Bernardetia sp. MNP-M8: one gene and its partner. The protein of the gene in region 1 interacts with the protein of each later gene in a pairwise test. Links are inferred from orthologs where the notes say so. Each region holds a gene or a part of one and is shown on either strand. Other genes may lie near its edges.

Evidence for each region.
Region 2: the proteins of ligA (region 1) and V9L04_RS11785 interact in binary tests that used the Escherichia coli proteins (3 or more experiments, as listed by UniProt). The link is inferred for Bernardetia sp. MNP-M8 from one-to-one orthologs.

What each region holds. Positions count from the first base shown.
Region 1 is NZ_CP147012.1:5,017,074-5,033,453, forward strand. What follows is about bases 6,922-9,818. They hold ligA (NAD-dependent DNA ligase LigA), read right to left. Parts: upstream 9,437-9,818; coding sequence 7,406-9,436; downstream 6,922-7,405. Other genes in these bases: V9L04_RS20280 (transglutaminase domain-containing protein), read left to right, coding at 6,922-7,004; V9L04_RS20290 (hypothetical protein), read right to left, coding at 9,567-9,818. Outside these bases: V9L04_RS20260 (tetratricopeptide repeat protein), read right to left, coding at 1-862; gliding motility-associated ABC transporter permease subunit GldF, read left to right, coding at 1,262-1,990; V9L04_RS20270 (hypothetical protein), read left to right, coding at 2,052-2,567; V9L04_RS20275 (hypothetical protein), read left to right, coding at 2,619-2,906; more of V9L04_RS20280, read left to right, coding at 3,084-6,921; more of V9L04_RS20290, read right to left, coding at 9,819-10,016; V9L04_RS20295 (CAP domain-containing protein), read left to right, coding at 10,228-10,731; V9L04_RS20300 (CIA30 family protein), read left to right, coding at 10,989-11,537; V9L04_RS20305 (hypothetical protein), read left to right, coding at 11,679-12,224; V9L04_RS20310 (hypothetical protein), read left to right, coding at 12,273-13,046; V9L04_RS20315 (hypothetical protein), read left to right, coding at 13,222-13,818; V9L04_RS20320 (hypothetical protein), read left to right, coding at 13,978-14,499; prs (ribose-phosphate diphosphokinase), read left to right, coding at 14,508-15,437; V9L04_RS20330 (serine hydrolase), read right to left, coding at 15,481-16,380. UniProt on the Escherichia coli protein: DNA ligase that catalyzes the formation of phosphodiester linkages between 5'-phosphoryl and 3'-hydroxyl groups in double-stranded DNA using NAD as a coenzyme and as the energy source for the reaction.
Region 2 is NZ_CP147012.1:2,857,585-2,874,545, forward strand. The notes cover bases 8,624-12,101. They hold V9L04_RS11785 (class I tRNA ligase family protein), read right to left. Parts: upstream 11,719-12,101; coding sequence 8,824-11,718; downstream 8,624-8,823. Other genes in these bases: V9L04_RS11780 (hypothetical protein), read right to left, coding at 8,624-8,665; V9L04_RS11790 (hypothetical protein), read right to left, coding at 11,940-12,101. Also shown: V9L04_RS11750 (glycosyltransferase family 1 protein), read left to right, coding at 1-991; V9L04_RS11755 (sigma-70 family RNA polymerase sigma factor), read right to left, coding at 1,016-1,591; V9L04_RS11760 (hypothetical protein), read right to left, coding at 1,832-3,007; V9L04_RS11765 (CHAT domain-containing tetratricopeptide repeat protein), read right to left, coding at 3,170-6,736; V9L04_RS11770 (hypothetical protein), read right to left, coding at 6,938-7,537; V9L04_RS11775 (hypothetical protein), read right to left, coding at 7,547-8,179; more of V9L04_RS11780, read right to left, coding at 8,183-8,623; more of V9L04_RS11790, read right to left, coding at 12,102-12,107; V9L04_RS11795 (nicotinamidase), read right to left, coding at 12,247-13,053; V9L04_RS11800 (hypothetical protein), read left to right, coding at 13,247-13,660; V9L04_RS11805 (hypothetical protein), read left to right, coding at 13,756-14,175; V9L04_RS11810 (hypothetical protein), read left to right, coding at 14,189-14,524; V9L04_RS11815 (MGMT family protein), read right to left, coding at 14,526-14,867; V9L04_RS11820 (LysM peptidoglycan-binding domain-containing protein), read right to left, coding at 14,886-16,961.

The DNA of each region.
Region 1 (16,380 bases):
CTAAATTATTTACCATAGAATAAGTAGCACTTTTAAGGTTTTCTCCTTTTTCCATAGTACGCAAATACTGAATGTAGTTTTCCACAGCATCTTCATGTTTGCCCAACACTTGATATACATCTCCTAATGTATATAAAATACTTGCTACTTCTGGGTTTTCTAACCCTACTGCTTCAATAGTTTGTAGAGATAGCTCTTCTGCCTCTACATAATTACCAATGTTTAGGTTGAGTTGAATCTGACTTCCTAAGGCATCTAAATATTCTTTTGATTGAGTACCTTCTGCTTTTACTACTTGATCAATATACATATTCAAATATTTTTGAGCACTTTCATAATCATATTGTTGCTCATAATGTTTGGCCAAAAACTTTTGATATTTAGAGTCTCCTGCTTTGGCTTTTTGTGTAGCTTCTTCTAAGTTAGAAAGTAATACATTTTCAAAATATAAATCAGATTCACTACGGTCTCCTTCTTGAAGATTAATTACTTCTGTTCCTTCAGGAAGAGCTTCAAAAACTAAATGAAAATATTGTACACTCATCATTTTACATTGAATTACACCTGGTTCTGCTGCTGTAATTCTTAATAATGGATATTTTGTATCATCAACCATCATCTTAAAGGCATGAATAGACCCTTTTTCGTGTAAAGTATATTCTAAACCTTCATAACAAGTCAATTCCATCTGAAAGACAGTGCTATCTGATGAGGTTTCGATTTTAGAAATTGTAATATATTCGCTGTTTGTACCTGCAACAATAGGGGTTTCTATTGTTTTTTGTGCAGAAACAAAAGGCACTATTGCAGTAGTAGCAATGAGAGTAAAACTTAAGGCGAAATAGCGTAAAATATTATTCATAAAAAAGGCGTGTAAAATACTGTAAAAGTGTATTAGTTTTGAGAGAGTAGAATGATAATGTTTAACTTAGATTAAAATCTAATCATAAAACAAATATAAGATACTAAAATTTCAATTAAAAGTAATGTTTTGAGAATGGTTCTAATAAAGAGTAGAAAAGTTTTCTCGTTCAATTAACAAGATAATCGTTTAGTTGCAAATTGGCAAACATTAAGCCATTATTTATTTGCTAATTTGCTTTTATATAAAAGTAGTAGCGTCTTAGCAATTAAAAATGTAGTTTGGTTTTTATTATCTTTGTTAGATTTTGGGATTCAATTTCGAATCTAAGCTACTCTTAATCCCAACAGTTGTTTTGACTTTATCATTGTACAAAAAATAAATACAGAAAACCCGTTTATGTTTAATTTATTCTTAAAAGAAATACGCTCTTTTTTTAGCTCACTAATTGGCTACATTGTACTAATTATTTTTTTGGTAGCCATGGGACTTTTTGTATGGGTTTTTCCTCAGACAAGTATTTTAGAATATGGCTTTGCTGATTTATATCCACTTTTTTCGGTTGCACCTTATATTTTTTTGTTTCTGATTCCTGCCATTACAATGCGCTGTTTTGCAGAAGAAAAACGTGCAGGAACAATGGAACTGCTCTTTACTCGTCCTATTTCTGACTGGGAAATTATCTTAGGAAAATATTTAGCTGCTTGGGTTTTGGTTTTGTTTGCACTTCTTCCTACATTGATTTATTATTATAGTGTTTATCAGCTTGGAAATCCTGTCGGAAACTTAGATAGTGCTGCTTTTGTAGGTTCTTTTATAGGACTTATTTTATTGGGTGCAGTTTTTACAGCAATTGGCGTTTTCGCTTCTTCGCTTACCGAAAATCAAATTGTAGCTTTTATTATTGCTGTATTTCTGTGTTTCTTTTTATATGAAGGTTTTACGTCGCTTTCTGGTCTGAATGTTTGGTCTGATACAGCTTATTTTATTAGTCAGTTGGGTATAGACTTTCATTATCAGTCACTTAGCAAAGGATTAATAGATTCTCGTAACTTGTTATATTTCTTTTCGTTGATTATCTTAATGCTTGGTTCTACACAACTAGTTTTGAGTAGCCGAAAATGGTAAAGTTCAGTTATCAGTAAGTAGTAATCAGTTACCAGTTGAATAAAATTAAACCTCATACGATATGAAATTTCTGTTTGTTTTACTTCTTCCTCTTTTAGTTTCTATTAATTCTATTTCGAATGAAAAAATTGATAGAATAAAATGTTGTGATCTTTATCCTAAAGTAGAGGAAGAGTATTTGGCAGAAGACTATAAATTTCTCAAATCCATGAAGATAGATATGGCTATGGGACATAGAGAAAGGAACAAAGTTGAATATACTCTAGTCGCTGATAAAGAAGATGAGATAAAATATATTACTCAAGAGAAATACAATAACATAGATAATTTGGATATAATTTTATTAAATTCAAGACGAATACCAGTAAATTGTGAGAAAAGAAACATAGATAGCAAACGAATAGAAATGAAAGTAACTATTCCAATACGAGGTATTTATTATTTGTCATTTGTACGTAAAGATACTTCAAATAGAGAGCCTATTTGTGCAGCAGCTCTTATGTTTAAAAAGCAAAAACAGAATACACTAAGTGAAACAGAACTACGAGAGGACATACAAAATTCTTACAAAAAATAACTTTCATTTCATACTTCTACCTTCAGAATTATAATTTCTTACTTTATTTCTATGCTCCGTTTCATTGATTACGTATTTTTTCTTACCACTTACAAAGAAGCAGGTTCTATCAACCGAGTTGAAGATGTGAGTTATGTTATTCAAGGTTATTTGATGGCAATGCAAGACGAAAAATTGAACGAATTTATGTTCAATTTTAGTTCTTTTATGTGTGCAAAACTAGGGATTGGCGATAGAATAGAATGGAGTAAAGTTATTCGTTTCAATGCCCATTCTGATATTCATTCTTTAGAGCTTTTTGAAAACTTTTTTAGAGATTATGTAAATAGTGTAAACTAAAAACACCAAATTAACTTTGAGAAGACAAACTCACCAAAAATAATATAATTTTTGTTACTAAATTGCGTATCTATTATTTTATAGAACAAAATCATACATTATATTTTTTACAATACAGACAAACAATCACTACAAAATCAATTATCATTTTATTATATCTTTATGCAAAATAAATCTATGAAAAAAATAATCTTCTTACTCTTAACAGTAAGTATTATTTTACCTACTTATTCCCAAGCACAAAATAAAACAGGTTGGGAATTTATACAACAAAATGACCATCAAAAAGCTCGTCAAGCCTTCCAACAGACACTAGAAAAAGATAGCACTGATGCAGAAGCCAACAAAGGAATGATTTTTCTTTCAGAAGTAGAAGGAGACACACAAGGATATTATTTGCACCTCAATAGATTGATGCGTCATCATTGGGATGAAAATTATTATGATGTTTTTAAAAGACAAATTTCAATTTCCTATTCTGATTTAAAGAAAAAAATGTATGATAAAAATGGAAATCAAAAAATGTCTTCTCGTTTTTATGTAAGTCCTTTACTTTTTGAAGCCTACAAAGAATTTACAAGAAGAGAATTTGAGAAAAGTAAAGCCTCTTTTGCCAAAATTCATAATCGTTTGTATTGGGCAACAATAAATGGCTTTCCAAATATAAATGGCTACGGCTACACGGTTGAATATCCTGTTGAAAAAGAAGCCTTTAACCCAAATGGAAGCTATAAAATCATTACAGATGAAAAACTATCATGGGAAATATTACCTTATTTTCAATATGATGGTGATATTTATCTTGACCAAACCGAAGGTGTTCATTATGCCAATACTTTTTTTAGTGTAGACAAAGAACAAGAAATTGATTTTCGTATTACTCGTTCCTATCCAATCAAAATTTGGTTAGATGGAAAAGAAATTTTTGCTTCTCCAAAAACAATTTCAGCACATTATGATGCCGAACGCATTTCTATGAAATTACCTGCTGGAAATCACAGAATTTTGATAAAATATGCTGTAGCAAGATATTTTAAAGGTGGTTCAGGTTCTTCTGAATTAGACTTTGATGGCATGAAAAGTATAGATTACAACTATGAGGCAGAAGAGGAAGATGATAAAAACAAGAAAAGCACTATCGAAAGACTAGAAGAAGAAGAAGATAATTATTATCCATATTATCAAAGAAATCTTTTTATTCGTTTGACAGACAAAAATGGCATCGCTATTCCGTTACAGGCTTATAAAGACCCAGTTACCTATTCGGTAGCAACAAATTTTGAAAACTCTACAACAACAAGTTTAGAAACATTAGAATACTTCAAAAATTTAGTAACTAAAAATGATAGTGAAAATATAAATTCATTTTTTGATTATTATATGTTGATTCAGTCTCATTTATATTATTCAAGAGGAGAAGAGTTAGAAGAGTTTTTTGCTAAAAAAGTAGAGCAAAATCCAAATTCAGTTTATTTCAAATATTTGGCTGCAAAAGTCTATAATGAAAATAACAAGACGGAAAAGAGTTTTGATTTAATGGGAACATTTGACCAACAAAAAACACCTATTTTCACCCTTCTTTACAAAGATTTGAAAGAAATTGATGCAGAAAATCAAAGCGAAGAATACGAAGAAAAATTAGATCAACTAGACCAAATTAGTCGTTCTAACTTTGATGTCATTCAAAGAAAACTTCGTTTTTATGACCAAAAAGGACGTAAAGATGAGCGAATTGCGTATGCTAAAAAAATGGTGAAAGAATATCCTCTTTACTCTCAAAGTCTGCAAAGATACATTGATGATAAAGACAATCGTCCAGAAGATTATTATCAAAATCAGCAAAAAGACAAAAAAGATGATGACAAAGCTAAAGAGAAAGATTATAAAAAAGCTCTCAAAAAATACTTTGATGTAGGAACTTACAAAAAGCTAATTGCACTCTACAAAAAAGATAAAGAAGTAGAGAAAGTATTAGAGCTTTATGATGAAATGATTGTTGTTAAGCCTAATGAAAGTTGGTTGTTATATCAAAAAGCAAATTACTTGTACTCAAAGGAACGCTATGATGAGGCAATGACAACTATCAAACAAGCGATTCCGATTGACCCAAATTCAGGTGGAATTTATGAAATGATAGGCGATATTCATAGTGATAAAGGTGACAAACAAACTGCTCTTACCTATTATAAAAAAGCGCAACAATTATCAACTAGTCAAAATTCGTATGAATTAGATAATAAAATTGAAAAAATTGAAGGTGAAAAGCAGTATAAAAACAAATTCGAAACTCCTTCTTTTGACGAGTACAAAGCCAACTACGAAAAAGTATCTAAAACGGAGGCTTTCAAAAAAGAATACAAAGATGCCGAATCAATTATTTTAGGTTACAATCGTGATGTAATTTGGAACGATACTGCAAGAGCCACTTATTTTTATAGCAATATTATGATAAAAATATTGACTGAATCGGGTGCAAAACTTTGGACACAATCTAACTTTGACCTCTTAGGCAGAGTTACAAGTGCAAAAGTAATTCGTGAAAATGGCACAGAAACTCGTCCAGATGTACAAGGTTCATTTATTATCTTTAAAAACTTAAAAGTAGGCGATATTATTCAAGTAGAAGGAATGGCAAGTTGGAGTACAGTTTCCGAACTTGGAAATAATTTAGGAATTAGTAGCTACATTCCTTTCCCTGCTCCAATTTTATCAGCTAAATTAGAGTTTTTGATTCCTCAAAATAGAAATCTTTTTTATGAAAGTCATAAATTAGACGGAAAATTAAAAGTCAGTAATCGTGAAGATGGATTAGCTTCTTATCGTTGGGATTACGAAAACATTCCGATTCCGATAGCAGAAAATGCAATGGTTGATGATTTGGAATACTATCCTGTTTTGAGAGTTTCAACAACAGAAGACTGGGGAATTATTGTAGATTGGTACAAAGCCAAAACTTACCAAAAATTAGAATCAAATTATATCATTGATGATATTTTGAAAGATATTATTAAAGATGGAATGACTGACAAACAGAAAATTGAAACTATCTTCAATTACATTTCTCAAAACATCAATTATTCTTCTACAAGTCTTTTGCAGTCGGGTTATATTCCAAAAGATAGCGACCTTACGTGTTCTTCAAAAATTGGAGATTGTAAAGATGTGGCAACCATTATGATTACGATGCTTAGAAAAATAGGTATAGAATCATATTATGTTTTGGTAAAAGTAAACGAAAATACACAGCCATTTATGCCATTAGAAATGGAATTTAATCACGCTATTGTAGCCTATTATTTAGATGGAAAAATAAATTATTCTGACCCAACAACTGATTTTTATCCATACTATTCACTCAATGAAGGTGATACTGAAGCGTGGGCATTGCTGATAAAAGATGGTCAAAACAAAGCATTTCGTTTACCTCCTAATCATACCGATTCTACCAAAACATTTACACAGTATGATGTAACGGCAGCTTTAGATGAATTCAATACACTTGATTTGGAAGTAAAAACCACTTATACAGGTCTTGTAGCTGGAAGATGGCGTTCGACAATGGAATTAGAATCAAAGGATAATTTGCCAAATCATATCATTTCTAGTTTGGGAAGTAGCGCATTTAGAAATCTTGAATTAGATGAATATGATTTTGATAAAGTAGAGAATATTTCTGTTCCTTTAGAAGCAAATTATCAGTTTCATGCTAGAGAATTTACAGACGATGTAACAGGGATTTATTTTATGCGTTTGCCTTTTGTCAAAACGGTTGAAGCTGATGTAGCAATTTATGGAAGTGAGCGAACCAACGCAATGGATATAAAGACATTTACATTTGCACAACCTCATATTCAGCGCATTACGGTAAAAATGAACAAGAATTTTGCTGTCAAAAAATTACCTCAAAATGTAAATTATGATACAAAATTTGGAACTTATACACTCAAATTAAAGCAAACAGCAGAAGGATTATACATTGAGCGTTTTGTTCACTTCAAACAAACTCGTATTGAACCATCTGAATTTAAAGCCTTCAAAGAATTTTATTTGCAACTTTTGAAATACGATAATTTGAAAGTGCTTTTACAGCAAAAATAATTGATAGCGATTTGTCGGTGGTATCGCCATAGCTGTAAGGTTAAAAACTTAGGCTCTTCCGACAATTTAGCGAAATTATAAAAGGGTGTGCGTTCGTTTTAGCTTCGCTGAGGGTTACACCGTTCTCAAAAACAAACGAAATGCTTCCTCAGAAGCGTGATTTAAGCAATATCACGCTTCTGAGGAAGCGTTTTTTTCAGTTCTGAGGAACTGAAACACAATGTTTCGCTAAAAAATCGGAAGAGCCAATTATTTTGCATTTCTTTGCATGTAAAACGGGGTTAAAACCAATTTATAATTCTGCCATTGGTATTGCCACCGACAATAGTAAAACACAAACAAACTTATGTTACATTGTATTAAACAACTTCAATTATTTTAGTTTTGCAAAAGCCCAAATTCTAAATCATCTTTAAAAAGTCATCTTCACTAATTACAGCTACACCTGCTTTTTCGGCTTTTTCAATTTTAGAACTTCCTGCTTTGTCGCCAGCCAATAAATAATCTAATTTTTTAGAAACCGAACTTGAAATTTTTCCTCCCAAACCTTTGATTTTTTCTTTTAGTTCTTCTCGCTCAAAATTTTGAAAAGTACCAGAAACTACAAATGTTTTTCCACTCAAAATTCCGTCTGTAATGACTGCTTTTTTCTCTGCTTGCTCAAACTGCAAGCCTGCTTTTCTGAGCCTTTCTATAGTTTCTATATTTTTTGGTTCATCAAAATAGGCTTTTACAGCTTCGGCTATTCGTTCTCCAATTCCAAATACAGCAGATATTTCTTCTTTACTTGCTTTGATGATATTATCAATAGTTGAAAACTCATCAGTTAATATTTCCGAAACTCCTCTTCCAACATATTTAATTCCTAAAGAATACAATACATTTTTAAAAGGTCTTTTTTTAGAATTTTCTATTCCAATAAATACATTATTTACTGATTTTTCTTTAAAATTAGGTAAAGCCAGTAGCTTTTCTTTGTCTAACTCATACAAATCAGCAAATCCCTTAATTATATCAGCATTCAAAAATGTTTGGGCTGTTTTGCTTCCAATACTGTCTATATCCATTCCATTCTTTCCAACAAAATGCTCTATTTTTCCTAAAATCTGTGGAGGACAACCATCTTCATTTGGACAATAATAAGCAGCTTCGCCTTCTTCTCTCACTAATTTAGTTGCACATTCTGGACAGTTTTCTATAAAAATAATCGGTTTTGCATTTTTTTCTCTAAGCTCCAAAACTACTCTAGTTACTTTTGGAATAATCTCACCACTTTTTTCTACAAAAACCGTATCGCCTTCGTGCAAATCTAAACGTTTTATTTCTCCTTCGTTATGCAGAGTAGCACGTTTTACAGTTGTTCCAGAAAGCTGCACAGGCGTAAGATTTGCAACTGGCGTAATTGCTCCCGTTCTACCTACTTGAAACACTACACTTTTGAGTTTTGATTGTGCTTCTTCTGCTTTGTACTTATAGGCAATTGCCCAACGTGGACTTTTTGAGGTAAAACCAAGTTCTTCTCTTTGATTTAAATCATTGATTTTGATAACCACTCCGTCGGTTTCATACGGCAAAGTAAAGCGTTTTTCTTCCCATTCTTTTATAAACTCTAAAACTTCTTGAATTCCATTTGCTTTTTTGTGGAAAGGAGAAACGGCAAAATTCCATTTTTCTAAATTTTCTAAAATACTGGTATGTGAAGTAAAAGATGTTCCGTAGGCATCATACACAAAACAAGAAAGTTTGCGTTTTGCCATTTCCTTCGAATCCTTCATTTTGATTGCGCCAGAAGCTGCATTTCTTGGGTTTTTCAAGAGTAAATCAGGAATTTTTCCTTCCTCCACTTCTTTTTCTTTTGCTCTTTCTACAATTTCTTGATTAAGAACTTCAAATTGAGTTTTGCTCAAATATACTTCTCCTCGTAATTCAAAATCAGTTGGTAAATCGTTTGAATTTTCTATTTTTAAAGGAATATCACGAATTGTTCTGACATTTGAAGTTACATCATCGCCTTGTGTTCCATCCCCACGAGTAACGCCCTGCGTAAAAATTCCATTTTCATAACGCAGCGAAATAGCCACACCATCAAATTTGAGTTCACAAACATAAACAGGATTATCAACAGTTTTTCGGATTCGCTCATCAAATTCTAACAGTTCTTCTTCACTATATGTGTTTGAAAGTGAAAGCATTGGATAGCGATGAACTACCGTTTCAAAATTACTTGTAATATCTCCACCCACACGCAAAGTAGGCGAATCTTGACGCTTAAATTGTGGATTTTCTTCTTCTAATTTTTTTAATTCTTCTAATAATTTATCAAATTCAAAATCAGAAATTTCTGAAATATCATTTTGATAATATTGAGTATTGTAATGATTGAGCTTTTCAACAAGGAAATTTATTCTGTCTTCTATAAGTAACAAATCCATATATTCTAGTGTAGGTATTTTTGGGAGATTTGGCAATAAATAGACAACGTAGGTCAAAACATACGTTATCATTGCTCACTCTAAAGAGTAAGACATATTTTCCCAAATTTACGATTTTTTTATTGCTTTTTTACTGATTTAGAAGCCATTTTTCGCCTTCTTCTAAATTTTTAAAAAAAGATATATGAATTGTTTTATAAATTTTCTGAACTGAAGAGGTGATGAGAGAAGTTGTCATTTTTTGAAATAAATTTTGAGATTCTAATAATGCCAAATAACATTCTCTTTCTTTGAGTTCTCTTCCATAACGAGGGACATAATTTGTTACAAACCAAGCTCTTGATTGAGGTGGGTCATATTCCAATTTTAAATAGTCAAAAATAGCGTGGCTATAATTTCCATCTTTGAACAATTCTAAATAGGTTTCGAAACCTTCTCTGTGTTCTTCAACCGTCAATCGTCCGATTAGATAGAGTTTCAAAACTTTCTTTTGTTTTGCTTCTTGATTTTCTGATGCAGTTTGGTCAGTTAGTGTAACTTCTTCTATTAAAAATGTTTTGCGTGTATTTTGGTAGAGCATAAATTTTGATTTAAAAAGGGAAAAAAGGGTACTAATTTAAAACTTCTTTTTTTTATAAAAGGTTTTATCACTCAATTATAGTCTTTCAAAAACCAGTCTATTTCATTGATATTTTGACTTGTTGTTTAAAAATATTTTCTAGTGGCATTGTTTAGGCAAACTATTTGCTTTTTTTGCTAAAAAATATCTACAACTCAAACTATATTCTATTATGAATCATCAAAATTTCAAGTTTTATTCTCTTTTTGCTTTTCTCTTATTTGGTGCTTTTGGCTGTCAAAATCAAGAGGAGGAAATAGCACCAAATCAAGATAATTTTAATGTAGATGCCCAAGAGCTAGTAAAACTAGTAAATGAATACAGAACACAGGGTTGTACGTGTGGAAATGAACAAATGCCACCTGTAGGAACAATTACTTGGAATGAAACACTTGCCAAAACAGCTTATCTTCATAGCAAAGATATGAATGATAAAAACTATTTTTCACACACAGGAAAAGATGGTTCAAGTGCAGGAGAAAGACTAGAAAGACAAGGTTATGATTGGAGAACTTATGGAGAAAATATTGCAGAAGGTTACACCACTGAAAAATCAGTTATTGAAGGATGGATAGATAGTGAAGGACATTGTAGAAATATCATGAATCCAAATTTTCAAGAAATGGGTTTGGGTAGAGAAAGCAATTATTGGACACAAGTTTTTGGAGCGCAATAATGATGATAGGATATGGAATTTAGGAAATGGAGATGATAAATTAGAAACAAATATAGAAATTACGCACTCTAATATTACGTAAGGTTTGTTTTGATAGTTTGATATGTGATTTTGTTTTTAAATTGATACCAATTTTTATATATTTTGGTTGTTACATATTCTTCTAGTGTTACTGTACCCTAATAGGGTTTTAACCCTGTTTTATAGATAGCTAAAAATGTAAATTTATTTTTTAGTCTTCTAAAAATAATCTATTTATGAAAATTTTAATTTTTATACTTTTTACTCTTTCATTTATTACTACTATGAAAAACCCACTTCTTATTTTTGATTTTAAAGAAAATGCTAATATTTCCAACTGGAAAATTGTTGATGATGTAGTAATGGGTGGTAATTCAAATGGAAATTTTTATCTTAATAAAGCAGGAAATGGTATTTTTGAGGGAAAAATTTCTTTAGAAAATAATGGAGGGTTTTCTTCGCTTCGTTATACATTTGATAGAGAAAAAATAGCAGGTTATAAAAAAGTAAATATTTATCTAAAAGGAGATAAAAAACGCTATCAGTTTAGAGTAAAATCTAATGGAAGCGAAAAATACTCGTATATTTCTTATTTTAAACCAACTGGAGAATGGGAAACTATTGTACTTGATTTATCAGATATGATTCCTGCTTTTAGAGGAAAACGACTTACAGAACTACCCAATTATCAAGCAGAAGAGTTAGCAGAAATCAGATTTCTGATTGGAAACAAAAAAGAACAAAATTTTAAGTTAGAAATAGATAAAATAGAATTGGTTGAGTAAAAAATGTTTTGCAACGATTTAGAAATAGATAACGTCTTGAATAAAAGGGTTAAAAAAACACAAAAAATAGATATAAATCTACATTTGAATTTTTAATCTTTCATTTCACTTTGCAAGTAACCAACTTTTATTTATCTAAAAATGAAAAATCCCATATTCTTTATCCATTTTATTCCACAAAAGATACTTCAATCAGTATTATTTGGAATGTTGCTTTTTAGCTTGACTAGCTGTTTTTATGTAGAAGAACCTTCACAACCTGTTTATGAAACAGAATATAGCCCTGTTTATATCAGTCGTCAAGACTTGAATAATTCTGTAAAATTTGAGAATGCACGTCCACTCAAAAAAACAGGCAAAATTTTTATGAAAGGCTCGTATGTATTTGTTGGAGAGCGTTATGAAGGAGTTCATGTTATCGATAATCGTAATCCTAGAGAACCTAAAAATGTTGGTTTTATTAAGATTGCAGGAAATGTAGATGTATCAACAAAAGGAAATGTTTTGTATGCTGATAATGCTGTTGATTTGGTAGCAATAGATATTTCAAATCTACCAGTTATTAAAATAGTGAAACGTATAGAAGGTGTTTTTTCAGAAGCAAACCAAGTTCTTCCACCCGACGGAGGAAACTTTGAATATGATGCCAGCAAAGGATATATTATTAATTGGATAAAGAACGAATAATTGATAATTTACTTTTTTAGTATAAAAAATAATCTAATTTAGAAAAAAATGAAAAATAATATATATATACTCTTTGCTTTTTTAGCACTTTCTCTTACTAGTTGTAATGAAGATGGTAATTTTTCTTCTGATGAATCAGCAGCAATTGGTAATGGAGGAAAAGGGGGGGCGTTAGCTCGTTTTACAGTGGTAGGAGACAAACTCTACACAATAAGTAATAATCAAATGCGAGTTTTTGATGTCCAAGACAACACAGATCCAACATTCGAACAAACAGTTGAATTGATAAATGGAGTCGAAACTGTTTTTCCTTATGGCGACTATCTGTACTTAGGAACTCAAACAGGAATGTTGATTTATGATATTTCAAATCCTTCAGCCCCTGCTTATACTTCTATGTACGAACATGTTCAGGCTTGTGATCCTGTTGTTGTGCAAGGAAACTATGCTTATGTAACTGTGCGTTCAGGAACTAGCTGTCGTAATGCAACACAAATAGACCAACTGGAAGTAATTAATGTAAGTGATCCTACTCAACCTTTTGCAGTCAATCAATATTCATTAGAAAATCCGTATGGATTGGGAATAGATAATGATTTGCTTTTTGTATGTGATGGTAATTCAGGATTAAAGGTTTTTGATATTGCTTTTACGCCTGACCAAATTCAACTTTTACATGAATTTAAAGATATAAAAGCCAGAGATGTAATTCCTTTTAATGGTTTACTTTTACTTATTGCAGAGGAAGGTTTTTATCAGTATCAATACAAGCCTTCTGGAGAAATGGAGTTACTTAGTCTTATTGAAGTAGAGAAAGAATAAGATGTATTAGAAATTTATTTAAGTAATAATTATTTTCCATAATAGTAGATTTATAAATCTATTGTTATGGAAAATTTAGTTTATTATTAGTAGTATTTTTTGTACATTTAGGTTTGTACTTTACATTGTTAAAGTTTGAATAATTTTATTTTCATCAAATTTACTATAATTATTTATGAGCCATTTTCAGTTTCCACTTCATCTTACTTTCAAAATTGCAACTTTTGCAAATGATTTTATTGCTACTGATGCAAACGGACAAACACTTGCCTATGTACGCCAAAAAATATTCAAGCTAAAAGAAGAAGTCAATCTTTTTACAGATGACTCAAAATCTGAATTAAAATATTCTATTAAAGCAGACAGATGGTTAGACTTTTCAGCTTCTTACAGATTTGAAGATGCTAACGGTAAAAATCTAGGTCGTGTAGCTCGTAAAGGCTGGCGTTCTATTTGGAAAGCAAAATACGAAATATATGATATTGAAGACAATCAAGATTTGATTATCGAAGAAGCCAATGCTTGGATAAAAGTAGCTGATTCGGCTCTAGGAGAAGTCCCTGTTTTAAACATGCTAACAGGCTATTTTTTCAATCCTAGTTATAATGTTAGTCGTCCGAATGGAGAAATTGTAGCCAAACTCAAAAAAGAACCTTCTTTTTTTGGAAGACGATTTAAAGTAGAAAAATTAATGGAAATGGAAGAAATAGAAGAAGAAAGAATACTTTTAGGCTTAATGATGATGATTCTTTTGGAGCGTAGAAGAGGATAAAAAAGAATTGTGAATGGTGAGTTATGAATGGTAAATTTGATTCATTAACAATAAACCTTTTATAATTTGAAGTTTTTAAATTAGAAATAAGTGATTAAAACCTCGTTGAGCGTTTCATTTGAACCTCAATGAAGGTTTTTGTTTCAAAATTGTAAGAATATGAAATCAAAAATCTTAGTTTTATTTGTTTTGTTTGTTTGTAGTTCTTTTGTGAAACCACTTCCATTCAATATTCATAAAGAATTAGAAGAAGCACAACGTATTGTAAAGGGAACAATTTTGAGTTATGATACAGAAAATATAATAATTAAATTTCAAAATAAGACTACTAATAAAATAGATTCTGCCGTTGTGGCAGGTGGATTATTAAATGAGTCTTCAAAAGAAATTGATAATAAGGTGTCAGTTAGAAATAAACTTACACTTTCAGGTAAGCTTCCTGCTATTGGAGAAGAAGTATTAATGGTAATTAGTGATAAAAATTATGTGAGATTATTTGCTTACGAAAAAAAAGATTATTACAGATTTTGGACTCCAATAATGGCAGGAAGTCTTTCTATATTTCATTTTGAATCTCCAGCATTACCAATTTTTCCAAATGATAGTTATTATAATGTAGGAGATGGAAGATGTTTTGACGGCTGCCTTTATCCAATAGATCAAATAGAATTAAGACAATAAAAAATAACATGAACGAAAAAATATTAGTATTCTCAACTCAAAAATATGCTTATTTTCAAGAAGCATTTATTAAAGAAAAAACTATTTTTGAAAAAGGAGAATTAGAATACAAACTTTTTCCAGATGGAGAATCGTATTACAGAATTTTATCAAAATTACAGTCAAAAGAAGCTGTTTTGATTGGTGGAACAGTTTCCGAACAAGACACTATGGAACTCTACGACCTTGCTTCTGGACTAGTAGATGAAGGTATAAAAAAACTAACGATTATTATTCCTTTTTATGGTTATTCCACTATGGAAAGAACTGTAAAGTCTGGCGAAATCGTTACTGCCAAAACTCGTGCAAGATTGCTTTCTGCTATTCCTCAATCCTATTCAGGAAACAGAATCATTATGGTAGATTTGCATGTTTCAGGTCTTCAATATTACTTTGAAAGAGGAGTTCATACTGTTCATCTGTATGCAAAACCCTTGATTTTGGAAGCTGCTAGAAAATTAGGAGGAAAGGATTTTGTGTTGGCTTCTGCTGATGCTGGTCGTGCAAAATGGGTAGAATCTTTAGCTTTTGATTTGGGAGTGGATGCAGCCTTTGTGTATAAGCGTCGTTCTTCTGGAAGTGATACAGAAATTACAGGAATAAATGCTGATGTAAGAGGAAAAAAAGTGGTTTTGTATGATGATATGATTAGGACGGGTGGCTCACTAGTCAATGCAGCTAAGGTTTATAAAGAAGCAGGCGCAGAACAAATTTTTGTGGTTGCTACCCATGGCGTTTTTCCAAATGGTAGCGTCAAAAGATTAGAAGAATCTAAATTGATAGAAAGAATTATTGTTACAGATACGCATCCAAATGCAAGAGCAGCAGCTCAAAAAACCGATTTTATAGAAATATCATCTATTTCAGACTTATTGATACAAGCTGTAACTTCATTTTAATACCTTTTTACCCACGAATTTATTCGTGGGTTTTATTATAGCTCTAATTTATTACTTCAAAAATTATCTTTGATAGTTCTGCAATAAGCGCATTATTTACATCATTGCTTTCATTCGAATTTTTAATAAAAATGGCTATTGCATAACTTTTTGTTGGTGTTACTACAATTCCAATATCATTTTCGGCTGCTTTAAGTCCAAACTCTTGCCCTTCTATTGGTTCTTTTCTAAATGAGCTTCCAGTTTTGTGTCCTAAAAGTATTTTTTGATTGTCTTGTGGCAAACCTGCTTTTATTTTATTTGCTCCTGTCTGAGTTTCTACCATTATCTTCCACAAAAAATCGTGGGTTTCTTTTTCTAGAATATTTTCTTGATAGAAATGTTTTAATAAAAGGACAGCATCAGTTGGAGTTGTTGTATTAAGATATTGATTATCAAAAGTTTCATGCATTTTTTCTTCACTGGCTGCGAGGGTTGTATATTTTAGACCTAATTTTTTGACAAATTTATTCGTTTTTTCTACTCCCTTTTGATTGTATTTTTGTCTAAGTTCTATGCTTTCAGATGCCGAAAGTTCATGCTTTGGCTTTTTTTCTTTGATTCTTTGCTCAGTTATATAGGCTTTTCCTCCTAAAAAACGAAACAGAATATCACAAACATTATTATCACTTTTCGAAACCATATAAGAAAGGAGTTCACTCAGTTTTATCGAAAAACCTATTTTTGTTTCATACTGTTCTGCATATTGTTTTTTCAAATCTTCTCGTAAAGGCGAATAGGTTTCTTCTAATAAATCCCATTTGGTAATAAATAATTCATCATTCAAATCAAATTTTCCTTTATCAACCTCTTTCAAAATAGCTAGAGCTAAATGAAATTTGTAAACACTCATTGTTGGGAATTTTTCTAAATTATTTCTATATAAATCATCTTCTGTTTTGTT
Region 2 (16,961 bases), 2.2 Mb from region 1 along the record:
TTATCTGCCTTCTATTTCAAAGAAAGTAGAACCAATTGTTTATCAATCTCCTTTTTTTAGTGATGGAATTTTGCCACGAATAAAAAATATTCTTGATGCAAAGAAACAAACTCAAAATCTCAAGAGCGACATAAATCATATTACAGGCGATGTACATTTTCTGACAATGGGATTAAATCCTAAAAAAACAATTCTGACTATTCACGATTGTGCTTTTTTAGAACAACACACCAACTCTGTAAAGGATAAATTAAAACGAAAATTTCTGAAAACCTTTTGGTTAGATATTCCTGTCAAGCAATCTCGTTTTGTAACAGCTGTTTCGGAAGCAACAAAAAATGAAATCATAAAGCATACAAATTGCGACCCTAATAAAATAATTGTCATTCCGACAACCATTTCACCAAAATTTGAAGAAGCATCAAAAAATTATATTCCTAAAGAATTTAATTCAGAAAAGCCTATTATTTTACAATTAGGGGCAGCTTTTAATAAAAACTTAGAACGTCTTTTTGAATCTTTAGAAGGGATTAATTGTAAATTACATATCATTGCTCCACTTTCAGAACATCACTTCAAATTACTCAAAAGATATAAGATTGATTACAAACATGAAGATAAAGTAAGTTTTGAGCAGCTCATTTTGGCTTATAAAAATTGTGATTTAGTTTCTTTTGTCTCTACCATTGAAGGTTTTGGAATGCCAATTATAGAAGCACAGACTTTATCAAAACCTATCATTACAAGTAATATTTCTTCGATGCCTTGGGTGGCAGGAAAAAATTCATGTTTGGTAAATCCCTATTCTATTACAGAAATCAAAGAAGGAATTTTGAAGATTATAAATGATGAAAATTATAGAAATGAACGAGTACAAAATGGATTAGAAAATGTAAAAAGATTCAATCCAAAAACAGTTGCTAGTCAGTATGTTGAATTGTATGAGAGAATGGAAGACAGGAAATTGGGAATTAGAAGTATCTCTTCCTAGCTGTTGTTGTTGTCTCCCCAACGATTATACAACATCCTGTTTGAGTTGATTATACAAATAGGCTTTTGCTACATTCCAATCTCTTTTTACAGTTGCAGGCGAAATTTGTAGTGCATCGGCAGTTTCTTCAATAGAAAGTCCTGCAAAAAAACGACATTCTACTACTTTTCCTTGTCTTTCATTTAAGTTTTCTAGTGTAATCAAGGCTTCGTGAAGTCCTAAGATATGCTCTCCAACTTGCTCATCAGGGATTATATTTTCTACTTTCTGAATATCTACATCAATATCCTTTCCCCCTCGTTTTTCGGCTGTTTTCATTTTGGCATAATTTACCAAAATATGACGCATTGCCTTTGCAGCCACAGCAAAAAAATGTCCTTTACTTGAATAGTTTTTACTGTCTTGGTCAGCTAGTTTTATGTAGGCTTCATGTACAAGTGCTGTCGTATTGAGCGTGTAATTTGCTTGCCAACGCACCCTCAAACTATGTGCAACCTTGACAAGTTCATCATAAACCAAAGGAAAAAGTTTTTCCATTGCCTGTGTATCGCCAGATTGTGCAGCTGAAAGAAGTTGAGTAATAGGAGGTTGATTATTCATATTGTATCAGTATACTTTCTATTTTTAAATAGATATAATTAAATTTTACGTTGTTTTATCTATTTTATTAACGATAAAACTTTTAATAATGATACTATGAAAGAAGATGAAATAGCATTTTGTTTTCATGTTTTTTGAAATAAAATGCTATTTCTAGCAATTTCATCTTCTTTAATTATTTCTAAATTTACCTAGCTTTTGGTAGGCATGTTACTGTGAAACTTCCAATCAATCAAGATTTTAATACCTACTATAAAATCTTCTCATATTTCCTGTGAGTTGGTCATAAATAGGCTTGAATAATTCTACAAATAAATCTTGTGGTGGTGGTGGTGCAACAGGGCGAACTTTAACAGCCTTTTCTTGATCATTATCTAAAGCACGTTTGTCGCCTTGGTATGTTCCCCATTCATTTCTCCACACAAATTCTCCAGGGTATTTATCTTGCATCAAAATTCTGTTTGTCTTTGCGTCAATGACACGCACATCTAAACGTCCATTTGAAACTACATATTGCTCATGATGTGTATAATCTGCTTTTACAGCATCTGTAATAGTTTTGGTAGCACCATCATCAAGACGAACTGTACGTCTAACACTGTCTACTGCAGTTGTGGTTTTTTCCTTCATAAATACTTGTCCAACCGTAAATTCATCAAAGCTCATCATTAAAAGCTGGTCAGCACAACAATAATTAGGTGTTTCCCAAGACAGATAAAAAGTTACAAACTCATTCATTCTACGATTTGTGTTTAGATACTCCATTACTTGACTTTGCACAAAGTCTCTTCCCAAACTAAATGAGTTTGGAACTTGAATAGGCTGAACCAATACCTTTAAAGTAGCTGCATCTTTAGCTGTCGGAATCTGAACAGCAACATCTTTATAATTTTTGACCCATTGATTGGCTCTTACAAAATGATAATAGGCTTTTTTTGCATCTTCTCTATTTTTTAAACCCATTAGCTTTATTCCTTCATTATAATTTGCTTCGGCAGCCTTGTCTTTCGCTTTTATTTCTTCAGATAAATAACTTGTTGGGTTTTTGACAATTTTTAAAGCAGCAGGACTTTTACGAATTTCGTTACCCATTTCGTTGATTCTGCCATAGCTTTCTGCTACTTTTTCCCAGTTAAGAGGATTTACTTTTGTATCTAATGTACGTGTTGTTCTCAAATTCTCTTCTACTGCTCTATAATAAGCCTCTCCAAGTGTATGACGTGCTTTTTTGTTGTTTGGGCTCTGACGCAGTCTATCAACAGCTTTTAGAGTTGCGTCGTAATAATCTCCTCTTTGTAGAGCTTTCTTTCCAGAAGAACACGCAGAGATTACAAGTAATAAAATAATCAAAATAGATAAAGAACTATAAGTAGATAGTTGCCTTGTTAATTGATTGAGTAGTAGATGAGGTTTCATGATTTTGAATAGATTAAATGAATGATAGTTAAATTAGTGATTATAATGTGTCTTTTACTTTTGTAAAATATAAGTTAATCATTTACAAAACCTATTCAAAAATCTGTGCCAAAATGTACTTTTAGTTACATAAAATAATTATTTTAACAAAAATAATTATTTTTATTCTCCAATTAATAAAATACCTGCCCAATAAAAAGGATTTTTGAATTTCTCAGATTTTGATAATTTCTGTTTGGCAAGTTGCAGAGATTCTGAATAAGATTTGCCTTCAGAAACAGATTCATAAAAGAATGTCATAAGTTCTTTAGTAGCTAAATCATCTATTTGCCACAGCGAAAAAAGAACATTTTTTGTTCCTGCGTTCAGAAATGAACGAGTAAGTGTAATTACGCCCTCTCCTTCTACTACTTGTCCTACACCTGAACGACAGCTACTCAAAACTACTAGTTCGTTAGGAAACGACATTCCATACAAATCACTTGCATAAAATTTTTGTGGAGTTTCTTTATCTTTTGTAATAGAATCTTTTCCAAATAACCAAATATGAGAATTGAAAGGTGTTTTTGTAAACGTCTGGCTATGTGTAGCTAGATGCAATCTTCGTGTTTTGGTTGCATAGCTTTTCAAGTTTTCTTGATTTGCGTTTAGATTTACAAAAGCCAAAGCATTTTTCTCTTGATTAGTAAACAAATTGGCAATTTCTTCTACTTCTTGTTTGCTGTATGGGAGAGAACTCAAATTACTTCTATTATTTGCCACTAAATTACTATTGTTTTCTTTTTGGTCTTCGAAAACAGGAGCAAATCCCACAAATTCATATTCATAGTTTATTTGATTTTTGCTTTGTCTTTGAGCTGCCCAAAGTGAAGATGAATAATGAAAAGAAATTTCCTTTCTTAATAATGGATAATTGATATTTTGATTAGATAGGTTACTTTCTTGTTGAGATGTACTTAATAATGTAGAAAAAGGAATTTGTTGTAAAATAGCATCAGGAATGATAATGAGCTTTTGACTTATTGTGATATGGGATTCAATAGGTTGAATTAGAATTTTATAGAGTGCATCGCTTTGCACTACAAATTTTTCTATGCTACAATCTTTAGCTAAACAGTTTCTATATTTTTTTAGTGTTTCTTCAAAATCAATTGGCTTTATTCTATAAAATAATTGTTTGTCTTTACTAATGATTTGAACAAATAAATAAGGTTCAAACCATTGATAAACAATCATTTGTTCGTTTTCTTTTAGATTTTCTTTAATAGTTTGAGTAGTAGCTAATTGATTAGGTTCTTGAAGGTTTTTATAACTTTTGAATTTCTCTGATAATTCATTTTTAAGTTTTTGATTTTTATTTCTTGTTTCTAAAATTTGCTGATTGTAATACGCTAATTTAGCTATTTGACTTTCTGATTTTTCCTGACTATCTGTATTTTCAAGTTCTTCTATTTCACGCTGATAATAATCAATTAGCGAACTATAATTTACATCTAACTTTCTCAAATTTTCAGGAACTTGTGTCATTACAAGAGCTTCCTGAGTTTGTTTTCTTAGCAAAGATGCACGATTTTTTTCTGCAAAATAAAAGGCATCTTCATAAATTTGTTCCTCTACAGTTTTCATTTTTGTAGCTTCAAAACAAGTAGAAAGAGCCTTTCCATAAATTTCTGTTGTCAGTTTGCTGATAAGTAATTGGTCATTATCTGTATGCAATTGAGAGCGCATTTTATCAATTATTTCATCTGCCTTTCTGTAATAGTTTAGTTGTTGAGCAAAAGGAAACTTATTTAAGGTAGCTAAACCTTTGTAAGAATCTAAAGCAATTTCTATATCTGCATATTCTTGTCCTAATACGTTTACTTCAAGTGATTTTCTATAATTACTTTCGGCTTTAGTAAAGTCTGAAATGGCTGCAAAACAGTTTGCTAAGTTATTCAAAACATTTGCACTCGTCCATGTTTTTTCATTGTTTTGTTTTTCTATCAATGCTTTTTGATAATAATAAATAGCTGAATCATAATTTTGATGTTTTTCGAAAGCATATCCTAAATTATTATAGGCTCTTCCTATATTAGCATGATTTCTGTTTTTTTCGGGTAAATCATTTTCGGCAGCCAAAGATAAATGATAATAATGGTAGGCAGAATCGTACTTTTCAAGACTTCTATAAACTATTCCCAAACTACTATACGTTTGTCCAAGAATATAAAATCTGTCTTTTAAAAATAGTTCTTCTAATATTTTTTTAGCTTGCAAAGAGTGAAAAAGAGCTTTTTCATTTTGTTCTAGTTTTAGATAAACCCTTGAAATAACTTGATGAGAACGAGCAATAGCTGTCGGAAAATTTTTCTGTTCTTGTGCTTCATAAATTTCAATTGCACGTTTAGAATACTCTACCGACTGCTGTAAGTTATTTTGTTCACTATAAATACTGGCAACTAAAGAGTAGACATTTGCAACTTGTACATGACTTTCTCCTAATGCTTTCTTTGTTAGCTCTAAATATTTTTCAGCATAAAAAAAAGACTTATCATAATTATTTATTTTTGAATAGGCAATTGCATTGATTTTATATACATCAATTTCAAGATAAACCGAAGCAACAGGATTTTGAAGTATTTTATCTGAATAATCAACTGCTTTTTGATAGAAATTTTGATAAAAATAAAGAAGTGATTTGTGAGCATAAAGCTGTTGAACTTGATGTGATTCTTGAGAATATAACTTTGAAAACTGTTCTATATATTCATCTAATAATTTTTCTTCTTCATCCCATTTGCGAGTTTCCAAAAGCATAGCACTTCGCACCCGAATATGGTCTTGAAAAACAGAATTAGTAGCAGGTGTTTTTTGACAAAGTACCCAAACAGAATCACTAATTTCTACGACTTCTTTCATTTTGCGCTCAATAAATAATTTGGTCATAGATAAGACATGAAAACGTAATTCTAATTCTGTTTGAGGAGCATATTTAGCCACTTTTTCTTGAATTTCATCTAAGTAAACTTGACTTTCTCTTACTTTTAACTGATAAAGCAACAAAACTTTTGTGTACTGAATTTGAGCATCTACTTTTTCAATTTCGTTGGCAGTTTGTGGAAGATAATCAATAGATTTTTGAGCATAAGAAAGGGCTTCATTAGGCATTCCGTAGGAAGTAAAAAGCTGGCTAAGAAGCTCAGTTTGTTCGGATGCTGTTTCAAATTTGGAATCTTCAAATGTCTCTATTTCTAAAAAGTCTAAATTTATATCTGATACGTTTGCATACCGATTGGCTAACTGATAACTTTTGAGTTCTTGATAATTTGGAATCTGTTTGAATAAATTAACTGCTTTTTGATAGAATCCTTTCCAATACTCGTACTTTGCTTCTTGAAATATAATCTGATGAGCTAATTCAGTTTCTTTTTTATCATTTAATTTTAATTCTTTTAGCTCTTGAATAGATTTTTCTATGACTTCTATGTTTCCAACTAAGTAAGCTATTTTGAGTCGTTGTATTTGAAAATTGACATAGTTACTTGTTTCTTTTTTTGGATTCAACTCTGCTAAATATTCGCCATAAGCAATTAAAGTGCTATCTATTTGATTGTTTTGCCAAAGAGAATTTATTCTACTCTGATAAAGAATATCACTTTCTGAGTTGTTTTGAGCTTTTGAGAAAAATGAAAAACTAAAAAAAACTAAAAAGAAAAATAATAAAACAGAATTGATTTTAATTTTCATAGTAGAGTTGTTTTTTTGTAGATATTATAATCTTTGAATAAAACAAATCTAATGAAAAATTATATTAGATGGAATGAAAAATAGTATTTTTTCTAAGGCTTGATATGCGAAATTACATTACAGGTTGCATAAAACAATGATGCAAGCCATTTTAAAATAATGAAAGTTGTGGTGTATTAGGGTCATTATTTTTGACAAGTATTATGAAAGAAAAGGATTTGGAGTATACTTTGACATCAAGCCTTTTTGCAAAATTTTATCTTGAAATTCCTTTATGCTCTCATTGTGTTTAGCTATTTCTCTACTTTCTGTATTAGCATCATAAATTCTATCTTTCGAAAAATATAAAACTCCCTCATGATGAGAATTAAGAACCCAGTTTAAAGTTTTATCCCAAATTATTTCATCAGAAGCGAAAAAAATGCCGTCCCAAAATTTGATTATCATTTTCCAAGTCAATACAAAGGCATGATTTTTTGAGGAAGTCCAAATTACTTTTGTATCGAATTTAATTCCTCGTTGATAAAGCCACTTTTTCACCTCTTCACTTGTCTTTGCATCTGCAAATATACAATCTGTTTCTTTGAAATAATCACTATTATCCAAGAATAAAAATTTTTGAGAGAATTCAAAATCCCATAAAAAAGCAGACGCTTTATCGTTCAATGGAATAATTTGGTCTTCAAATTCCTTATATAATTCTCGTTCATCTTCTAATTCAAATTTCCATTTCAAAACATGAGTAGAAAGAGGAACAGCAAATTCTTCAATATTTTCGAAAGTAACTTTCTTGTATTTCATAGTGTTATTTTAGTTTTCAATTTCAAAAACCATATTATCACTTTCATAGAAGTTTATAAAAATACTATCATTTGATACATTAATATTTTGTATATCCTTTTCCATTAAATATTTGTATGCATCACGTTTAGTAAATTCCACATCATTTCCTTCACTTATAACCTTTACAGAATGACCAGAATAAAAATATCCAATTCTAGTTTTAAAAATAAAATAATTTTTGTCTAAAAAGTAATAACCAGATTCAATACCACCACCACAACTACTAAGAAAACTTAAAACACCTTTTTTGTCATAATTGTAAACTTCATAATCAGACTGTTTATATACAGGCACATGTATTCGTAGTGGCTCATAAAAATCATACGGAAATACGAGACTAGGGTGTTTATCAGTATTACAAACAACGAATGATACTAATAAAGCAACAGCAACATAAAAGGTAGAATATAATCTTATTAAAAGTTTAAATACTGGTTTGACATTGAGAGCAAACATTGAAATGCCACTTCCAAAAAGAAGAATTAGCAATGTCATTTTTGCATAGCTATTCAATCCAAAATTATAGCCATCAATGATAAATAAATTTACCACTAAAATAAGAAGTATAATGATGTGAAATTTGATGAGTTTGGCTTTCATATTTTAATAAAGTTTGAACTTTCTAGTATAATTATCTTTAAAATCTATAAAAATGCTGTCATTTTTTACACCAATATTTTCTATTTCTTTTTTTATTAATGGTTCAGAAAATGTAAACTCTGCATCTTCATAAACAGAATGAAAATAGCCAAGTCTAACTTTAAAAATAAAATAATTTTTGTCTATATAGTAATTACTAGAAGAACCAGAACAAGTGTTTAAAAAATCTAAAACACCTGTCTTTTTATAAATCTCATAATTATATTGTCTATAAATAGGTGTATCTGTGGATAATGATTGTGTGAGATGGTATTCTGTTGAGTTACTACAAGAGTGATCAAAATTACAAATAAATAAAACTAATAAAGGAATAGTCATATAGAGTGTAGAATACAGTTTTAGAAATGTAAATGGTTTGAATAATCGCTTGAAATTTAAAGCAAATAGTGAAAAACCACTTCCAACTAAAAGAAGTACTAATAACATTTTTGCATAACTATTTAATCCAAAGTTAAAAACATTAGTAACAAAAATATTTATCACTAAAATAAGTAGAATGATGAAGTGAAATTTGATGAGTTTGGTTTTCATAGGTGTTTCATAAAACGAACGGTTCGCTTTGAGCGAACCGTTCGGTAAAAATATTAAATCACAATATTTACAATCTTCTTAGGAACTAAAATAAAACGCTTCGGAGATTTTCCTTCTAACCATTTCTGAACTATTTTAGCATCCAAAACTTGCTTTTCGATATCTTCTTTTGGAGTTTCTAAAGCAAAGGACATTTTAGTACGAACTTTTCCATTTATCGAAATTGGATATTCAAATTCATCTTCTTTCAAATAACTCTCATCATAAACTGGAAATTCTGCTTTTACAATAGAAGTTGTTTTTTCTAAAGCAAGATGCCAAAGTTCTTCTGTAATATGTGGCGCAAAAGAAGAAAGAATAACCAAAAAAGGCTCTAAAATCTCTCTTTTGTAGCATTTCATAGCTGTAAGTTCGTTTACACAAATCATAAAAGCACTTACAGAAGTATTCAGAGACAAACGTTCGATGTCATCTTCTACTTTTTTGATGGTTTTGTGAAGTGTTTTGAACTCTTCTTTTGTTGGTTTTTCGTCATTCAAAACCAAATCGCCATTATTGTCATAGAATAAACGCCAAACTTTTCTCAAAAACTTCTGAACGCCATCAATTCCACTTGTATCCCAAGGTTTTGAATATTCCAAAGGCCCTAAAAACATTTCATACAAACGAAGAGCATCGGCACTATATTCTGAAACGACATCATCAGGATTGACAACATTATGAAGACGTTTAGACATTTTTTCTACCTGCGAACCACAAACAAAATTGCCGTTTTCTTCTTTTATAAATTCTGCATTTTCTGTTTCTGGTCTGAATTTTTGATATTTTTTAATATCCAAAATATCATCTTTTACCATACTTACAGGAACGTGTAGAGGACTAATACTGATTGCTATATTTGCTGGAATAGCTTCATGTCCTGCTACTTGATTGATTCCTTCTATTTTTTCGGCATCAGAAGTTAGTTTTTCTACTTGGTGATAAATTCCTTCACTCAAATATACTTGGAAACCACTAATACGATAAATCAAACTAGATTTTCCTTGAATCATTCCTTGGTTAACCAATTTTTTAAATGGCTCATCAAAATTCAAAAATCCTTTATCGTGTAAAAACTTTGTCCAAAAACGAGAATACAGCAAATGACCTACTGCATGTTCTGCTCCACCAATATACACATCAACTTGATTCCAATAATCTACGGCTTCTTTTGATGCAAAAACACGCATATTTTGAGGGTCGGTATAACGCAAGAAATACCAAGAAGAACCTGCCCACCCTGGCATTGTGGTAAGCTCATAAGGATATTTTCCTTGATAAGTAAATGCTTCTGCACGTCCTAGAGGTGGTTCGCCTTCTGCTGTTGGTTTGTAACTATCCACTTCTGGAAGCATTAAAGGCAATTCAGAATCTGGTAATGTATGAGGAATTTCGTCTTTATAATAAATCGGAATCGGTTCTCCCCAATATCTTTGACGACCAAAAGCTGCATCACGCAACCTAAAATTTATTTTTCCTGTTCCAGCTTTTTTCTCTTCTAATTTTTTGATAGCTGCTTGAATGGCATCTTTTATAGATAGTCCATCCAAAAAGTCAGAATTCATTATATGTCCTTCTTTTTCTGTGTAGGCTTCCAAAACATTTCCGTTTTCGTCTGTTTGAGTTTCTTTGATGACTTGAATAATATCCAAACCAAAATGAGTAGCAAAACGAAAATCACGTTCATCAGATGAAGGAACACCCATCACAACACCAGTTCCATAACCCGAAAGAACATAATCAGCCACCCAAATAGGCGTTCTTTTTCCAGAAATTGGATTGATTACATAACTTCCTGTGAAAACTCCTGAAACTGTTTTTACTTCTGTTTGGCGTTCACGTTCCGAACGGTTTTTAGCAAATTTTACATAATTTTCTACGGCTGCTCGTTGCTCTTTTGTGGTAAGCTCATCAATGATTTCAAGCTCAGGTGCAAGGGCAATATAAGTAACTCCGTAAATAGTATCAGGGCGAGTCGTAAAGGCTATAAGCTCTTTTAATTCTTCACTCTTTCTATTATTTGGATTTTCTTCAGTTTTGAAACTAAGTTCTGCACCATACGATTTTCCAATCCAGTTTTTTTGCATTTCTTTGAGCGCATCCGACCATTCTACTTCTTCCAAACCATTCAAAAGACGATCTGCGTAGGCTGTTGTACGCATCATCCATTGAGGCATTTTTTTTCTTTCTACTGGATAACCACCACGTTCTGAAAGTCCGTCTTTGATTTCGTCGTGAGCCAAAACAGAACCTAATTCTGCACACCAGTTTACGATAGCTTCCGATTTATACGCCAAACGATATTTTAATAAAACGTCTGATTTTTCTTTTTCTGTAAAATTATTCCATTCCTCTGCTGAAAAAGAAGGTGTATCATCATCACAAGCTGCATTTATTTTTTTGTTTCCCTCTTTTTCAAAAATGGTAATTAGTTTTTGAATTTCTTCTGCTCTTTCTGTATCGTTATTATAAAATGATTCGAAAAGCTGTTTGAAAACCCATTGTGTCCAACGGTAATAATCAGGATTTGAAGTGCGAATTTCTCTTGACCAATCAAATGAAAAACCAATTTTATCAAACTGTGATTTGAATGTTTGAATATTTTGAGCCGTTGTAATGGCTGGATGTTGTCCTGTTTCGATGGCGTACTGCTCAGCAGGTAAACCAAATGAATCAAAACCCATTGGATGAAGAACATTAAAACCCTTCAAACGCTTAAACCTACTCAAAATATCTGAAGCAATATAACCGAGTGGGTGACCAACATGAAGCCCAGAACCAGAAGGATAAGGAAACATATCTAACACATAATATTTTGGTTTTGTAGTATCATTTTCAACTTTATAAACCTCTTTTTCTTCCCATTGCAATTGCCACTTGGGTTCGATAAGGCGTGGATTGTATTCCATTTTGTCGTATTTTTTCTGTTTGTTAAGAGTAAATGTCGTTGGTGAGGACACCAACAACGGCAGGTAAAGATTATTTTACCTTATATACCTCAAAGGTACTAAGATTTTCAAACATACGAGTTTTTGTTTAGATTCGTATGATAATAAAAGACAACAAAAAAAACTGTTACTTTTTACAAAAAGTAACAGTTTTTTTAGATTTATTTATTGAATGGTTACTATTAATTACCCTTACAACACTCATATTCAGGACTACCTGGCTCTGGTTGATATAAATAATTTCTTTTAGGACAAGCGACATAAGTGCAATTATAATATCCACCTTTAATTTGTTTTACTTGTGCTGTTGAAATAGCAAATTTTCCGAATTTTTTCTTGAGATTTTTCATTAATACTAGAGTTAAGTTTATGAATTTATTTAGGTAAAAGCTACATTGTTATAGCTTGATACAATAATAGGTATAATATTTTTAATGTTGAAATAATTACATTGTTTTTAACAGTTAGATCTATAATTTTTTTTATTTTCTATAATTGTACATCATCACTTTTCACAAACTTAACTCCTAATTTCTTTGCTTTTTGATAAATAGGTTCTCCCAAATGCCCCAAATTTGGAATATCAGACATACAATCTTCTAAAACGATTATTTTTTTGGCTAATTTTGCTGCGTAATCCATAATCTGTTTCAAACTTGTTGCAACACAATGTGACTTTGCTTGTCCTGCTAAATACACATTTTCATACTCATTTAAAGAATCTAAAAGTGATTGATTAAGCTGTGTTTCTGGTTGGTCTTTGACAGGAATTTGAGCTTGAAAAATACCAAAATGTTCGGTAAGTGGGTATGTTCCTTTTGTTACAGCTTGATATTGTTTGTACTGATTGTTTTCTTTATTTATTTTTATCCATTTTTCTAATGCTTTTGATAGAGTTTCATCTAGTGCAGCTCCTTTTGAACCAATCAAACAATGAGTTGTCCAAATAAAATGAGGAAATTCACCTTGTGCTTCTAAGTTTTTTAGGTATTCTTTGGTTTCCTTTGGGTAAAAATTAGGAGTCCATTTTCCATCTTCTACTTCTTTGAGCGTAATTTGAGTAAAAGGATTTGGTTCATCTCCAGTTGCATCTCTCCAAAAAGAAGGATGTGAAATATCGTTTACTGGATGAGTATCAAGTGTTACACAAATATGGTCTAATTGTGTTGCATTTGTTGTGATAAAATCAGAAAGACGCTGAATGTCATTTTCTGCATTGGGAACATATAAAGCACCAGCAGGATTACAAAAATCATATTGAGCATCAATTATCAAAAGTGCATTTTGTTTTTTCATTTTTGAGAAATTTAAAATAGTTTGTAAGGGTAAAAACAATGATTAAGAAATACTTTTATTTAGGATAACGTAAAAAATACACTAAGGTTTTGGCTACTTTAAAAAAACGGAATATTTTTTTTGTAGACTTACTTGCATAGTTTTTGAGATTCAAAAAAGAAACTTAAATCTCACTATAATCCCTTTTAATGAAATGAAAATAGAACTAAAAGATGAAACACAAACTGTTTTTTTTCAAATTGAACATTTGAGTGATAAAAATATTATTCAGACAACTTGGATAGCAGATGGTATAACAGTAGACCAAATAAAAGATGGAGCTATGATAATGTTAGAACAACTAAAAAAGAATAACACATCTTTGATTTTGAATGATAACAGGAAAATTACAGGGGCTTGGGATGAGGCAAATGAGTGGATTGCAAATGAGTGGATGCCCAAAGCAATAGAAATAGGAGTGAGAAAATTTGCTCATATTATTTCAGATGATATATTTGATCAACTATCTGCTGAGTTTATGCAAGATAACAGCAAAAAAGTGGAAGGAGAATTTCAAATGCGTTTATTTGATAATTTAGAAGAAGCTGAAGAATGGCTGTTAGCATAATTTTTGTATGCTAGTTTTTGTGGCAATATTATACTTGCATTTATTAAAAAATATACTTATTTTTCATTTTATATATTAACTTCAATTTTATCGAAATGAAAAAAGAACTAAAAGACGAGTCCCAAAAAGTCTTTCTGCAGATTGAACAATTTACAGATAGAAATATTATGTACTCAAACTGGATTGGTACTGATTTGACAATCGCCCAAATAAAAGAAGGTGGAGCATTAATATTAAAAGAATTGGCACAACATCCTACTCCTTTGATTTTAAATGATAACAGACAAGTAGTCGGAGGTTGGGATGTGGTTGTGATAGATGCTTGGATTGCAGATCATTGGATGCCACAAGTAATAGAAGCAGGTGTGAAAAAATTTGCTCATTTATTACCTAATGAACTATTTACAGAACTCTCTGCCGAATTTATGAAAGATAATAGTGAACAACTAGAAGGAGATTTTAAGTTGCGTCTATTTCATAATCAAGAAGAAGCTGAAAAATGGCTCGCAGAATAAAAAATAACAAACTATGACAAATAAATCTCAATTTCTTTCTTATTATTTTAGAAAAAATATTTCTTTTCTATTCATTATCTTTTCATTGTTTCTCTTTAGTGGAACTTTAGTTTCGTGTGGAGGAAGTAAAAAAGGCGCACAAGCCAGCGAACAAGAAGCAGGAAAGAAGAAAAAAAAGCCCAAAAAGTGTAAAGACGAAGGCTGTAGAGTAAGAATGTCACACTATCACGAAGGTTCAGAATTTAAAGGTAAACGAGGCAACTTCTTTATGCGACTTTTTACACCTAAAGAATCCAAATACGGACAGGGAAGATATAGAAATCATGGTTGGAAAAAAGGAAAAAAATAGCTTATAAAAGTTCCATTTGAGGATTCCAAAATATTTTGTCAAAATCCTGTATTTGGTCGTTTTCTACTTTTATATTTTCAGCTTCTAAAAGCTCTTGCATTGTAGTAGGTGTTTCGAAATGATGTCTGCCTGTCAGAAGTCCGTTTCGGTTTACTACTCTATGTGCAGGAATTTTTATATCTTTTTCTTGATTAATTTTTACACAATTATTCATTACCCAACCTACCATTCTTGCACCTCGTGTATGTCCCAAAAACTTGGCAATCGTTCCATAGGAAGTTACTCTTCCTTTTGGGATTTGTAAAACTACATCTATTACGTCGTCTTGGAAAGTGGTTTTCATAAATACAATGTTCTATTTCTAACTAAAACTAATCCCAGCGTCTAATACTTTTTGAGGACGAGTACGAACTCTTGCATCGGTTGCATTGGCTATAATTGTTTGGATTACTCGTTTTTCATCAATATTTTTAAGAGCAGTTAGTGAAGTAATTCCTGTTTGTCTAGCTACCTGTTCCATTGCAGGCGCAAAAATACGTAATGCCCCTGTAAGTCCTTGGTTTACAGCTAAATCTATCAATACGGTTATTCCCCCTGCTGAATTGATGAAATCAGTTACAGGTTCACGATTTACATCAACTCCATTTGCATTGAGTGAAATTTTGGCTCTAAGTGCAGGTTTTACATATTCTTGTACGGCTGCCAAAACTTGTAATTTTGCTACTTCAATATTTTGTCCTGCTCTTACAAATATGCCATGTAAAACTTTATCAGCACGAATATATTTTTCGGCATCTGTTCCTACATAACGTTTTCCATCTGGTGTAAAGACTACCATACTTGCAGGTTCGTATTTATCGTTTTTGTAAGTATATTCTACATCAATTCCGAATCTTCCGAAGGCTTCTTCAAATAAAGATGGATTTCTGTCTTTAATAAGTGCCATCATATTTGGAAATGTTCCTCCACCTGTTTCTCCAGCAAATTGAATGAATCCAAAAGAAAAAGCAGCTTTATCATAACTATTGATAGCATCAAACTTTCCTTCATTTTTAGATACAAATTCTAGAGCCTCAGCAAGCTGACGAGACAAACCAACACTTTCATAATAAGCAGCAGGAATGTCATGAACAACTGTTCCTGAGTACGAAATTCCATACGGATAAACACTATAATTACTTCTGACAAAGTTAGAAAAACTAACTTTTTCTAGATTTCCTCTATGGTCTTTATAAGTAATATCGTATTTAGTATATTCTCTCAATAATTTATAGGTTACATCATTTGGATTGATAAGTCCATTAGAATAACCTGAAGCTCCAATTAAAGAAGATTTTCCTGCCCACCAATCAATTTTATTTCTTCTTTGGAAATTATCAATTGCTGAAATGGTAGCTTGAATTTGTGAAAGACCATCAACAGAATTCATATAATCTAACTGCACAAAACGTCTTTGTACTTTCTCTACATCAGCTTGACGGTTTGCACCACCACGTCCAACGCTTGCAGAAAGTCCACTTCCAAAAATTTGAACGCCATTTATTGCATCAAGATTAATAACTTCTTTTTTATTTTGTTCGTATTTTGAAATATTTCCTGTTTCGGGAACAGAAGAAGAGTTATCTCCTTGTCCATTACCCCCTCCACTACTTGAGTCTCCATCAGAATTATTATTTCCTCCACTACCAGAATTATAATTTGTTGTTTTGACTTCTTTAGTAATCATCAAACGCTGACCTAATGAAAGGGCATTTGAGCTAAGTCCATTACTTTCTTTAATGTCTTGAACAGAAACATTATATGCCATTGCAATTCTATACAAAGAATCTCCTGATATAACTGTATGATAAATAATTTTGGGGGCAGCTTGCGTAGGTTGAGGATTTTGAACAGGAGCAGCCTGAGAAGCTACTTCTGGTTTTTCTTCCAAGTAAAGCATCTGTCCAATACGCAAAATGTTACTATCTAAATCATTGATACTTTTCAAATCATTTACAGAAACACCTACTTTTTGAGAAACTCGCCACATGCTATCTCCAGTCTGTACAACATAACTCGGACGAGGTGTAAAAACAGGAGCTTTTACAACTGTTGGCGAATTGGTTTGAACAGTAGGCGTAGCAACAGGTGCAGTATAGTTACTTCCACCACTTACTCTAAGTTGCTGACCAAGTGAAAGCGAATTTGAAGAAAGATTATTTAAAGCCTTTATCTCATTTACAGAAATATTAAATTTTGTAGCAATTCTCCAAAGTGAATCCCCAGCCTGTACAGTATAAACAGAAGTATTTGGCGAAGAAGCTGTAGCTGTATTTCCACTTCCATACGAAGGAGAATCTACACTTACTTGCAAACGCTGTCCTAATGAAAGACTAGCATCTGACATATTATTAAGTCTTTTAATTTCATCTACTGAAATTTGATATTGCCTAGAAAT